Regions from separate parts of the Gracilibacillus sp. JCM 18966 genome, predicted to be linked through region 2. Evidence: a T-box and tRNA genes for the amino acid it is inferred to sense, from the RefSeq annotation. Region 2 holds a T-box; the other holds one or more tRNA genes.

Region 1 (5,752 bases), 260 kb from region 2:
TGCTAACCATCTTTGAGACAAAGTAATAGCTAATAAAGGAACAAAGGGAGATCAAAAAATTGAAAAGACCAAGCGAAAGCTCACTATTTGTTTCAATATACACCCAAATTGTAATAATAAAAATAAACAATCCTTCTCTTGATCCCTGTGTAAGGTGGGCGAATAGCACACTACGCCAATTCGTATTATGCTTCCTTTCTTTGAAAACCTCACGGATAAAGAAACGACCTGTTGCTTTTCTTTTCTTTAGATAAAACGAACAAACAATCGCTAAAAAGAAAAGAAAAAAAGATAAAAAGAAAATCGTGCTATATCCTTTGAAATTATCCATCAGTGTGATGATATAGCCAGCAAGTAAGGGTCCGACCATTCCACCAAAGGATTGTAAGGATCCAAGTATCCCATTAAATAAGTCTCGTGTTTCTGGTTCTGTTACTTCGAAGGTTAACACATTGTAAGCTAACCAATAGAAGCCATAGCCAATCCCTAATATAGCGCCAAGCATATAAGTATAATTAACGGCTTTTTCTCCTAGAAGGAGTACCACCATGTAAAAAATGGACAAAAAGATTACACCTATTCGAATAATCAGTGTCCGATCTACATGCTTCACACACTTGCCAGCGACAAAAAAGGAGATTGGTTGTAGCAAATAAATAAAAAGGTTATAGGTGGCAATATCCATATAGTCTCCTGATTGCTTCCATAAGAACACATTGACAAATGTGTTGGAGATAAAAGTGGAAAGTGCGTATAAACCACCGATAATCAGTAATATCTTTAAATCTCTACTTACTGGTATGGAAGGTTTTTTACTTGGAAATAACTGCATTTTCTTACACCTCATTTAAAGCCTATAATCTATAGTCTTTTCCAGTTTAAATGAGATATACGAAAATAAAGTTAGAAACCGATCAAGGTGTGAAGAAGTAATTTTGCGCCTATTAGAAAAACTCGCATTCGAGCTATTTTCGTTAGCTTTTCTAATACTCTGAATTTCAAAATTTATGCTTCGTCGCTTTACTTCCTGTAAAAAATTTGCAAGCAAAAAAGAAGTGCTACGATGAGCACTTCCTTTCCTTTTTTTATTTTGCTTCATTATATAAGCTTGCAACTTTATCCCAATTTACTACATTCCAGAACGCTGCAATGTAATCAGGACGTTTATTTTGATATTTTAGGTAATAAGCATGTTCCCATACATCAAGACCTAGAATTGGTGTTTTCCCTTCAGAAATAGGAGTATCTTGATTTGGTGTACTTGTAATAGCTAAGTTACCATTGTCAACTACTAGCCAAGCCCAGCCTGAGCCGAATCGTCCAGCTGCAGCATTTGCAAATTCCTCTTTGAACTTGTCAAAGCTACCAAATGCTTCGTTAATTTTGTCAGCTAATTCTCCAGTTGGCTCACCACCACCATTTGCTGATAGCAATGTCCAGAATAAACTGTGGTTGGCATGTCCGCCACCATTATTACGAACTGCTGTACGAATATTTTCAGGTACTGCATCAAGATTTGCTAAAATGTCCTCGATTGATTTATTTGCTAAATCATCATGACCTTCTAGTGCAGCGTTTAATTTCGTAACATAAGTGTTGTGATGTTTAGTGTGATGAATGTTCATTGTTTCCTTATCAATATGTGGCTCGAGTGCATCATATGCATAAGGTAAATCTGGTAAAGTAAAATTTGCCATGTTTATTCCTCCTATTTTTTAGTTTGAAGGTTCCTAACCTCTCCAATTCAAATATTATCAAATAGTCAGAATAGATTGCAAATAATTAGCATTTATTCACTATAGTATGAAAGGTTTTCCATCAAGTGAAATTAATTTTATAATAAATAAAAAAACAAGCTTTAACGTTCGCTTGTTGAGAATGGTGGCTCGGGACGGAATCGAACCGCCGACACACGGATTTTCAGTCCGTTGCTCTACCGACTGAGCTACCGAGCCAATTTTTTTATTCTGTTTTTAGACACTGTCCTAGTTATGTATAAATGGCGGAGGAAGAGGGATTCGAACCCCCGCGGGCCGTGAAGCCCCTGTCGGTTTTCAAGACCGATCCCTTCAGCCGGACTTGGGTATTCCTCCGTGTAAAAATATGGTGGACCCTGCAGGATTCGAACCTGCGACCGATCGGTTATGAGCCGATAGCTCTAACCAACTGAGCTAAGGGTCCTTCTTCTCTAAATATATAATGATGGGGCGACCGGTGGGGATCGAACCCACGCATGTCGGAACCACAATCCGATGTGTTAACCACTTCACCACGACCGCCATCGTCTAAGAAATTGGTAGCGGCGGAGGGAATCGAACCCCCGACCTCACGGGTATGAACCGTACGCTCTAGCCAGCTGAGCTACACCGCCATGGCTCCACAGGTAGGATTCGAACCTACGACCGATCGGTTAACAGCCGATAGCTCTACCACTGAGCTACTGTGGATTAAAATTATGTATTTACTGAAGCGACATTTAATAATTTACCATATAAAAAATATAACGTCAATACTTTTTTTGAACTTTTTTATTTAAAGAAGAAGGATTTCGGGATAACAAGCATTTTTCTAAGCTTGTTACCCCGAAAAGATTAATTATGTTTGCCACCAAGCACTTCATCGGCAATGTTCACAGCATGGTCTCCTATTCGCTCTAAATTACTAATAATATCTGCAAATACAATTCCTGCTGCTCCTGTACAAACTCCCTCATTCAGACGAATAATATGCTTTTTACGGTATCTTCTTTCCATTTTATCAATTTCATTTTCTTTCTGTACAACGGATAAAGCAGCTTCCCTATCCATTTGCTCTAATGCTTTAATAGCTTCCTTTACCGTTATAATGGTTAGATCGAACATTTCATTTAAATCTATCATGCCTTGCTCTGTAATATCTACCTTATTCGACATTTTGTAATTAATCAACTCAATAATATTCTCATAATGATCACCTATGCGTTCAATATCCCGAACGGCATTAATTAATGCAGAGTGATCGGTCTTTTCTATGTCTGATAGGGTCGACCCCGACAATTGAACTAAATAGGCTGTGATTTCCCGGTCTAGATTATTTAACGCACCTTCCAATTGTTGCGCCATATCAGCATTTTTGCTATTTTTCGTATTTAAAAAGGAGCTTGTCTCTTCTAGTCCTCTTATTGCATATTCACCCATTCGAATGACTTCGAATTTAGCTTGGTCTAGTGCAACAGATGGCGATTGTTGAATAAAAATTGGATCTAAATGCTTTGCTTTATATTCGACTTCGGTATCTTTTCCTGGAATAATCTTTGTCACGATCAGAGCCAATAATCCGATAAATGGAAATTGAATAATAGTATTCAGCACATTAAAGATTCCATGTGCAAAAGCGATCGTCATGGCAGGATTCAGTTCTAATGCTGCCTGGATATGCTCCATCATAATCGTATAAAAATGAATAAATGTAATGACAATCGTTGCTCCAATTACATTAAAGATTACATGTGTTAATGCAGCACGTTTAGCCGCAATAGTTGCTCCAATCGATGCTAAAACTGCTGTAATCGTTGTCCCGATGTTATCACCAAATAGTACCGGTAAAGCAGCCTTTAATTGGATAGCATCCTCAAGCATCAAGCTTTGTAGTATTCCAATGGTTGCACTTGAGCTTTGAACAGCAATGGTAAACACAGTCCCAATGACAGCGCCAAGTATTGGATTATTAGACATACTTACGGTTAAATCGTGAAATGCTTGTAAATCTCGTAATGGTTTAAGTCCAGAGCTCATTAACTCTAAACCAAAAAACAAGGCACCAAATCCGAAAATGGTTAAACCAATATTGGTAATTCGTTTCTCTTTAAAGAAAAATAATAAAAATGCACCAATACCTAAAATCGGCAATGCATATGCGCCAATATCAAATCCTATAATAAATGCTGTAATCGTTGTCCCAATATTAGCACCCATAATTACACCAATGGATTGTCTTAATGTCATAAACCCTGCATTTACTAACCCAACCGTTAGGACGGTCGTTCCGGAGCTTGATTGAATCAACACAGTCACAATCATCCCGGCAAGTACACCCATAAACGGATTGCTTGTAAATTTATCAAGTATGGTACGTAATCTGTCACCAGCGGATTTTTGAAGCCCTTCCCCCATATATTTAATACCTAAAAGGAAAATACCTAAACCGCCAATAAATTCAAAAATCATAACTTGTACATTTAAATCCAACAGTTTTCATCCCTTCATAAAAGCAAATTCGTCGTTTTGTCCTTATGTCTGCTCATCTCTTTGACATAGTAAGACATTTTTCGCAAAGCACATACGAATTTAATATTAAGTTTTCATGAACGATTTGTAAAGGTCTTTAATAAAAATTTACACTCTCTTAACAATTCATTCATATTATAACAATAATCCTATTTAATTAATATGAATTTTTTATTTTAAAATTAGCAACTATTGGATTTTCTAAAAAAATATAAATTTTAAAAACAAAAAAGCCTGAATTCTCAGACTTTTCCTTTTACTAATATTCTTGTACCATCTACAGACACCACCACAATTCGGGTATCTTTCTCCAGCCACTTCCCTTGTGTGACTGCACTATAGTCGTTTTCTCCGATACGGATGGTCCCTGTAGGCCTCATATCTGTAATAGCTTTTCCTTCCTTCCCTACTAATAATTTGTAGCTTTGATTAACACTTGAATATCCTGCTTCATCTGTTAATTGATCATAGAGTGTAATTTTCGTCCACATCTTCCGCTTCTTAAATACCTTAAGAAATAGTAAAGAAGCAGCTCCTCCTATAAAAACCCCTAATACAGCGTACAGTCCCGCTACCCAATTAGGTGCTGTCATCCCTACAGATATCACCATACAGACCAATCCTATGACAGCTAAAGTTCCATCATTCAGTATTTTGCCATCGATTACGATGAATAACATACCAATTAAATAAATAGCAATCATAATAAAAAACATACTAGGATCTAAAAAAGAAGAAAAATATACTGTAATAAAACCAAGGCCAAGAATGGCAAAAATCCCTTTTACATTGACTAATATTTCCCCAACTAGAAACAGGGTAGCTAAACCACAGATAACAAAACTTATCCAATCTGCATTAAAATCAAACATGGCTACTCACCTCTCGGCTTTTCTTTATCTTATCAAATGATTCGAATGATTAGAACTGAATTGTATGCTCTTAAATATAAAATACGATCCTACTAGGAAAAGGTTTCAATAATTTGCAAATTTGAATGTGTTACACTTCTCATTTACTAGGTTAACCTTTATAATGGAAGTTGGTACAGTAATTAGATTATTTACGTGGAAATATAAAGGAGCGATTTTATTTATGGCTTTAACACATCGTAAGGATACACGACCTGTGAAAATTGGCAACGTAATGGTAGGTGGAAAAAACGAGGTTGTCATTCAGTCTATGACTACAACCAAAACACATGACGTTGAAGCAACCGTTGAAGAAATAAAAAGACTAGAAGATGCAGGTTGTCAAATCGTTCGTGTAGCATGTCCTGATGAGCGTGCTGCCAATGCCATTCCAGAAATAAAAAAAAGAATTAACATCCCATTAGTGGTTGATATACATTTTAATTATAAGCTAGCTCTTAAAGCAATAGAAGGTGGAGCTGATAAGATTAGAATTAATCCAGGTAATATTGGGAAACGAGACAAAGTAGAGGCAGTTGTCAATGCGGCAAAAGCGAAAGGCATTCCGATTCGTAT
Region 2 (5,752 bases):
TGTCCTTAACGAGTGCACCTCCGGCATGAGCGATGGCTTCTTGTATGTCACCTGCTGCAATTTTTTCGTCGACAACTAATGCAATATCTCTTGTCACACTTGGGAAGCGTGGAATTACAGCAAAGCTTGGCTCATTTTCATGAATTTCCAATACATAATCAAAATCAATATCAAAGACATACGTTTCTTTTAAATCATAGGCTTTTTGCATCAGTGGGTGTAACTGACCAACAAAGCCAATCGCACGATCTCCCATGAATATTTGAGCTGTACGTCCTGGGTGCATGCCTTCTATTTTTGCTTGTTTATAAGTGACTGCAACATTCAATAAATCAAACAATCCTTCAAGAATCCCTTTTGTTACAAAGAAATCAACCGGCTTTTTCTCTTGCTGCCAAGGATGTGTTACCCACTCACCAGTTAAAATACCTGCTAAGCGTAATTTCTCCTCAGGTTGTTCGGTTATTTTCTTCTCTTTGGAAACAAACACACTTCCTAATTCATAATAGGCGATATTAGCTTGCTTTCGTGCAAGATTATAAGAGGCTGATGCCAGCATTTCAGGTAAAATACTTACACGTAATGTACTATGGTCCTCACTCATAGGCATTGCTAAGGAAACGGTTGAGACTAATCCATCCTTCACCTCTGGACTTACTAACTCCTCAGCCCGTGATGTCGTTGTTAAGGAATAGGTAACTGTTTCAGATAATCCTACACCTTCTAGAAATTGCTTTACCTGACGTTTCAAGGCTTGATTTTTGGTTAACCCTCCAGCTTGAGATCCTCCTTGAGGCAAGGTGAATGGGAGATTGTCATAACCATAAATACGTGCAACCTCTTCTACCATGTCTTCAAAAATAGTGATATCCTGGCGTCTTGTTGGAGCATAAACGGTAAAGGTTTCCCCATCCTGATCATAGTTAAAATGTAACTTTCGTAAAATATCGGCAATTTCCTCATTCGTTATATTAGTACCTAGTCGTTTATTAATTTTTGAAGTCCAAATCGTTACCGTCTTCTCGTCATAATCAAGCTGATCAAATTCTACTACTCCGTCTAGTACAGAACCATTCGCATACTCTGCAAATAATTGACAAGCACGCTCTCCTGCCTTACGGACTCGATTAGGGTCTACCCCTTTTTCAAAACGATTACTTGATTCACTACGAAGATCGAAATCCTTGGAAGCTCTTCTTACCGATTGACCATCAAAATAAGCAGCCTCCAATAAAACAGTAGTGGTGGAATCAGATACCTCTGAATTTGCCCCACCCATCACACCAGCAAGTGCCACTGGCTCCTTACCATTTGTAATAACGAGATGATCCTCTGTAAGCGTTCGGTCCTGATCATCTAATGTCACCATTCTCTCATCATTACTTGCTTTTCGAACGACGACCTCGTTTGAACCAAATTTATCAAAATCAAAAGCATGGAGTGGTTGACCATATTCTAACAATACATAGTTCGTAATATCGACAACATTGTTAATCGGACGGATACCAGCAGCCATTAAATAATTTCTCATCCATAAAGGAGATGGCCCTACTACTATATTCTTAATGATAAACGCGCCATAATACGGGTTCACATCGGGGGCTTCTACATTTACACGAATATGTTCTTCCGCTTTTTCTTCCACTGTACGTACGGAGGATTGTGGTAAGCGGATCGGTACATCCAAAATCGCTGCTACTTCATAAGCGACACCAAGCATGCTTAATGCATCAGAACGATTTGGTGTTAAGCCTAGTTCCATAATAATATCATCTAAATTCAGTAATTTTGTTACATCTGATCCGATTTCCACATCCTCTGGGAAAACAAATATTCCACTAGTAAATTCTTTTGGTATGAATTTCTCTTCCACTCCTAGCTCTTGCAATGAACAAATCATACCAAAGGATTCGACACCACGCAATTTCGCTTTCTTAATTTTCACATTCCCTGGTAAGACAGCACCAGGTTTCGCAGCTGCTACCTTCTGCCCTTGGGCAATATTTGGTGCGCCACAAATAATTTGTAGGGTTTCATCTCCTACATTTACAAGGCAAAGGTTTAATTTATCCGCATTTGGATGTCTTTCACAGCTTTCCACATAGCCAACTACAACATTCGTTGCAGTGCTTCCGAACCGCTCTATTCCCTCTACTTCTATTCCAGATTTTGTAATGCGTTCCGCTAGCTCTTCTGGAGATAGTTGATCAATATCTACATAATTTTTTAACCAATTTAATGATACTAACATGTCGTAACCTCCTCTTTATGCTTGGTGATATTGCTTTAAGAACCTAACATCATTAGTATAGAAATGACGAATATCATCCACACCATACTTCAACATTGCAATTCTTTCAGGTCCCATTCCGAAAGCAAATCCACTATATTCATTTGGATCATAGCCGGCCATTTCTAATACACGTGGGTGTACCATTCCAGCACCAAGAATCTCAATCCAGCCCGTTTTCTTACATACACTGCAGCCTTCCCCATTACAAACCTTACAAGAGATGTCCATCTCGACAGAAGGTTCCGTAAATGGGAAAAAGCTTGGTCGGAGACGGATTTCGCGGTCTTCTCCAAACATATGCTTGGCAAAACGATCAAGTACCCCTTTTAGGTCACTCATTCGAACATTTTTATCAACATAAAGTCCTTCAATTTGCGTAAATTGATGAGAGTGTGTAGCATCATCGGTGTCACGACGATATACTTTACCAGGACAAATCATTTTAACAGGACGAGCACCTTGAATAGCATTCATTGTCCGTGCTTGTACTGGTGAAGTATGGGTACGCATTAACAAGTCTTCTGTTATATAAAAAGAATCCTGCATATCTCGAGCAGGGTGTCCTTTTGGTAAATTCAATGCTTCGAAATTGTAGTAGTCTGTCTCTACCTCAGGACCTTCTCGAACCTCAAATCCTAAACCAATGAATAAATCCTCAATTTCTTCGACAATGCTTGTTAACAAGTGGGGCCCACCTACAGCAACTGGACGCCCAGGTAGGGTTACATCAATTTGCTCTTCCGCTAATTGCTTCTCTAATTCAGCTCTTTCCATTGCATCTTTCTTTTCTTCCATCGCATTAGCAATATTTGCTCTAACCGTATTGGCTAATTCCCCGATTATTGGGCGTTCTTCTGGTGATAATTTTCCCATCCCTCGCAAAACCTCAGTAATCGGGCCTTTTTTTCCTAAGTATGCTACTCGAACGTCCTGTAATTCTTTTATCGTTGATGCTTCCTCTACTTTGGAAAGAGCTTCTTGTTCAAGTGCTTGTAGTTGTTCTTTCATCTGTTAAACCTCCTTTTATTTTATAAGAAAAACAAAAAAGCCTCATCCCCAAAAAAGGGACGAGACTATACGTATCGCGGTACCACCCTTGTTGATATAGCAATCACTATATCCACTCGTGTTTTTGATAACGGAAAATTTCCGGTACACCTTTACTCTCACACAGAGGTCCAAGTGTCAGCTCCAGAGTGAAATTCAATAGATGGTCGTTAGAAGCACTTCCAGTCTATGGTGCTTCTTCCCTTGTAAACGATGTGTACCTATTTACTTGCTCCTTCAATGCTTTTATAGGTTTTACTTCATATAGTATAATGAAATGAACGAAATGATGCAAGTCCTAAAATAAATGGTGTTAACCTACTACATAGTACATCAGAATAGCTGCTGCCACACTGACGTTTAACGATTCTGCCTTACCATGGATCGGTATTACTACATTTTCACTAGCTTTGTCCATTATTTCTTTGGAGACCCCAGCTCCTTCATTTCCAACTACAATTGCTATTCTATCTGGTTTTTCAACTTGTTGATATGGCTTGGCTTGTGCAAGTCCTGTCGACCAAATAGGAATACCGTTTGCCTGAAGCTTCTCCATTTCTTTTATTAGATCTGCTTGCATGATATTTAAATGAAAGATAGAGCCTTGAGTGGCACGAATTACTTTGTCATTATATAAATCAACGGTACCTTTTCCTAAAATGACGGTATCAAAACCTGCTGCATCCGCTGTTCGAATCATCGTTCCAACATTGCCGGGATCCTGTACTTCGTCAATTAGTAAAGCTTTATTGCTCAAGGAATCCTGGACGTTTCTTTTTTTAACAACAGCTGCAATTCCTTGAGGTGTTTTCGTCTCTGTAATAGCAGCCATTACATTATCTGACACAGTATATAACGGGTATTGTAACAAGCTTTTTTCTATTTCTATATGTTCTTCATGAATCAAAGCAACAATTTCCCACTCACTTTTGTGTGCTTCTTCGATTAGATGGAAGCCTTCTATCATAAATTTCTCTTGTCGATCTCGTTCCTTCTTCTGTTTAAGCTTACGCCATTCTTTGACCATTTCATTTTTCACTGATGTAATCATTGTTCCCATCCTTGCACCATTTTATTTGAATACTGTCCTGTACCTATCATACATATTTTCTCTAATGATGGTCAAACTATAATGAAAAATGATGAGTTGGAAGGAGTGTAAAGAATGGATCTAAATTTGCGAAAAGCAATAAAATCAAATGTTTCTGGTAATTCTGCCGATCAATTGGAAGCAACGATTGTAGATGCGATTCAAAGTGGTGAAGAAAAAATGCTTCCAGGCTTAGGTGTATTATTTGAATTATACTGGCAAAATGCAAGTGAAGCAGATAAAGATGAGGTATTAAATGCATTAGAGCAAGCGGTAAAGTAATTTGTGTAGTAAAGATGGAGCTCTCTATTAAAAATATGGTGCCCAATTCCAATAGGTATGCCTTATTTTTTAAATAGCTCCATCTTTTCATTTGTAGTCTTTTAGTCATATATTCACTAAAATAATATTGCACGAATACGAATAAAAAGGTATATTAGAGATAGATAATTTTTCCTAAAGGGAGTTTATGACGTGAATATTCCACACATCCAATACGCCATGCAAATGCAGGCATTATCTAATCTAACCAATACCAATAATTCTACAACAAATACGGCCGCTAACTTTGATTCGATTTTTCAAGAATTACTTCAATCAATGATTCAGCAATCAAGCTTGGCCTCTAATCATTCCTATCAGCCGATAGACTATACGACAAGACCATTATTAAATATAAAGCAGGCTAACGAGGCTACAACTTCATTGTCTGAATCATCGGATTATGCATCGATTATTAAAGAGGCTGCTGCAAGCTATCATGTTGATGAAAAATTAATTGATGCTGTTATCCGAAATGAATCCAATTATAATGCAAATGCAATCAGTCACGCTGGAGCCCAAGGACTAATGCAACTTATGCCGGCAACTGCTTCTGGATTAGGTGTTCAAAATCCTTTCGATCCGAAGGAAAATATTTTTGGTGGGACGAAATATCTTAGCCAAATGCTTGAGCGTTACAATGGAAATAAGCTTCTTGCCTTAGCGGCATATAATGCCGGCCCTGGTAATGTTGATAAGTATGATGGGATTCCGCCTTTTCAAGAAACCCAAAGCTATGTACAAAAAGTAATGGGTACATACCTTAGCTGATGATAATATTATTGAAAATCTACATGAAATGACGAACCTCTGGATTGTCAGTGGTTCGTCATTTATCTTCTTATCCCCTATCTAAAATTTGTCTTTCCTTATTTGTTTTACTGTTATTAACAGAAAGCCACTAAACAGTAGTAAAGCCCCAGCAAAAAGCCAGCTAAATTGATTGGTTGCCGTATCTGGAAGCCTATTTTCTGTTGAGCTGCTTTCTTTTGTTTCTGTCT

What was found. The T-box of region 2 lies ahead of pheS (phenylalanine--tRNA ligase subunit alpha). A T-box ahead of a tRNA ligase gene usually reads a tRNA of that ligase, here a tRNA-Phe.
Region 1: it has a tRNA-Phe gene. The T-box ahead of pheS (phenylalanine--tRNA ligase subunit alpha) is inferred to sense a tRNA for this amino acid. The anticodon was not compared.

Annotation. Positions count from the first base shown of each region.
Region 1 is NZ_AP043883.1:3,058,884-3,064,635, reverse strand. It holds gene ACZ5N5_RS14740 (MFS transporter) at 1-832, opposite strand, end outside; gene sodA (superoxide dismutase SodA) at 1,086-1,697, opposite strand; tRNA gene ACZ5N5_RS14730 (tRNA-Phe) at 1,880-1,955, opposite strand; tRNA gene ACZ5N5_RS14725 (tRNA-Ser) at 2,001-2,093, opposite strand; tRNA gene ACZ5N5_RS14720 (tRNA-Ile) at 2,105-2,181, opposite strand; tRNA gene ACZ5N5_RS14715 (tRNA-His) at 2,204-2,279, opposite strand; tRNA gene ACZ5N5_RS14710 (tRNA-Met) at 2,295-2,371, opposite strand; tRNA gene ACZ5N5_RS14705 (tRNA-Asn) at 2,373-2,447, opposite strand; gene ACZ5N5_RS14700 (Na/Pi cotransporter family protein) at 2,592-4,226, opposite strand; gene ACZ5N5_RS14695 (NfeD family protein) at 4,508-5,137, opposite strand; gene ispG (flavodoxin-dependent (E)-4-hydroxy-3-methylbut-2-enyl-diphosphate synthase) at 5,361-5,752, shown strand, end outside.
Region 2 is NZ_AP043883.1:2,796,024-2,801,775, reverse strand. It holds gene pheT (phenylalanine--tRNA ligase subunit beta) at 1-2,251, opposite strand, end outside; gene pheS (phenylalanine--tRNA ligase subunit alpha) at 2,267-3,301, opposite strand; T-box leader at 3,354-3,590, opposite strand; gene ACZ5N5_RS13360 (TrmH family RNA methyltransferase) at 3,654-4,391, opposite strand; gene sspI (small acid-soluble spore protein SspI) at 4,506-4,712, shown strand; gene ACZ5N5_RS13350 (lytic transglycosylase domain-containing protein) at 4,905-5,522, shown strand; gene ACZ5N5_RS13345 (hypothetical protein) at 5,604-5,752, opposite strand, start outside.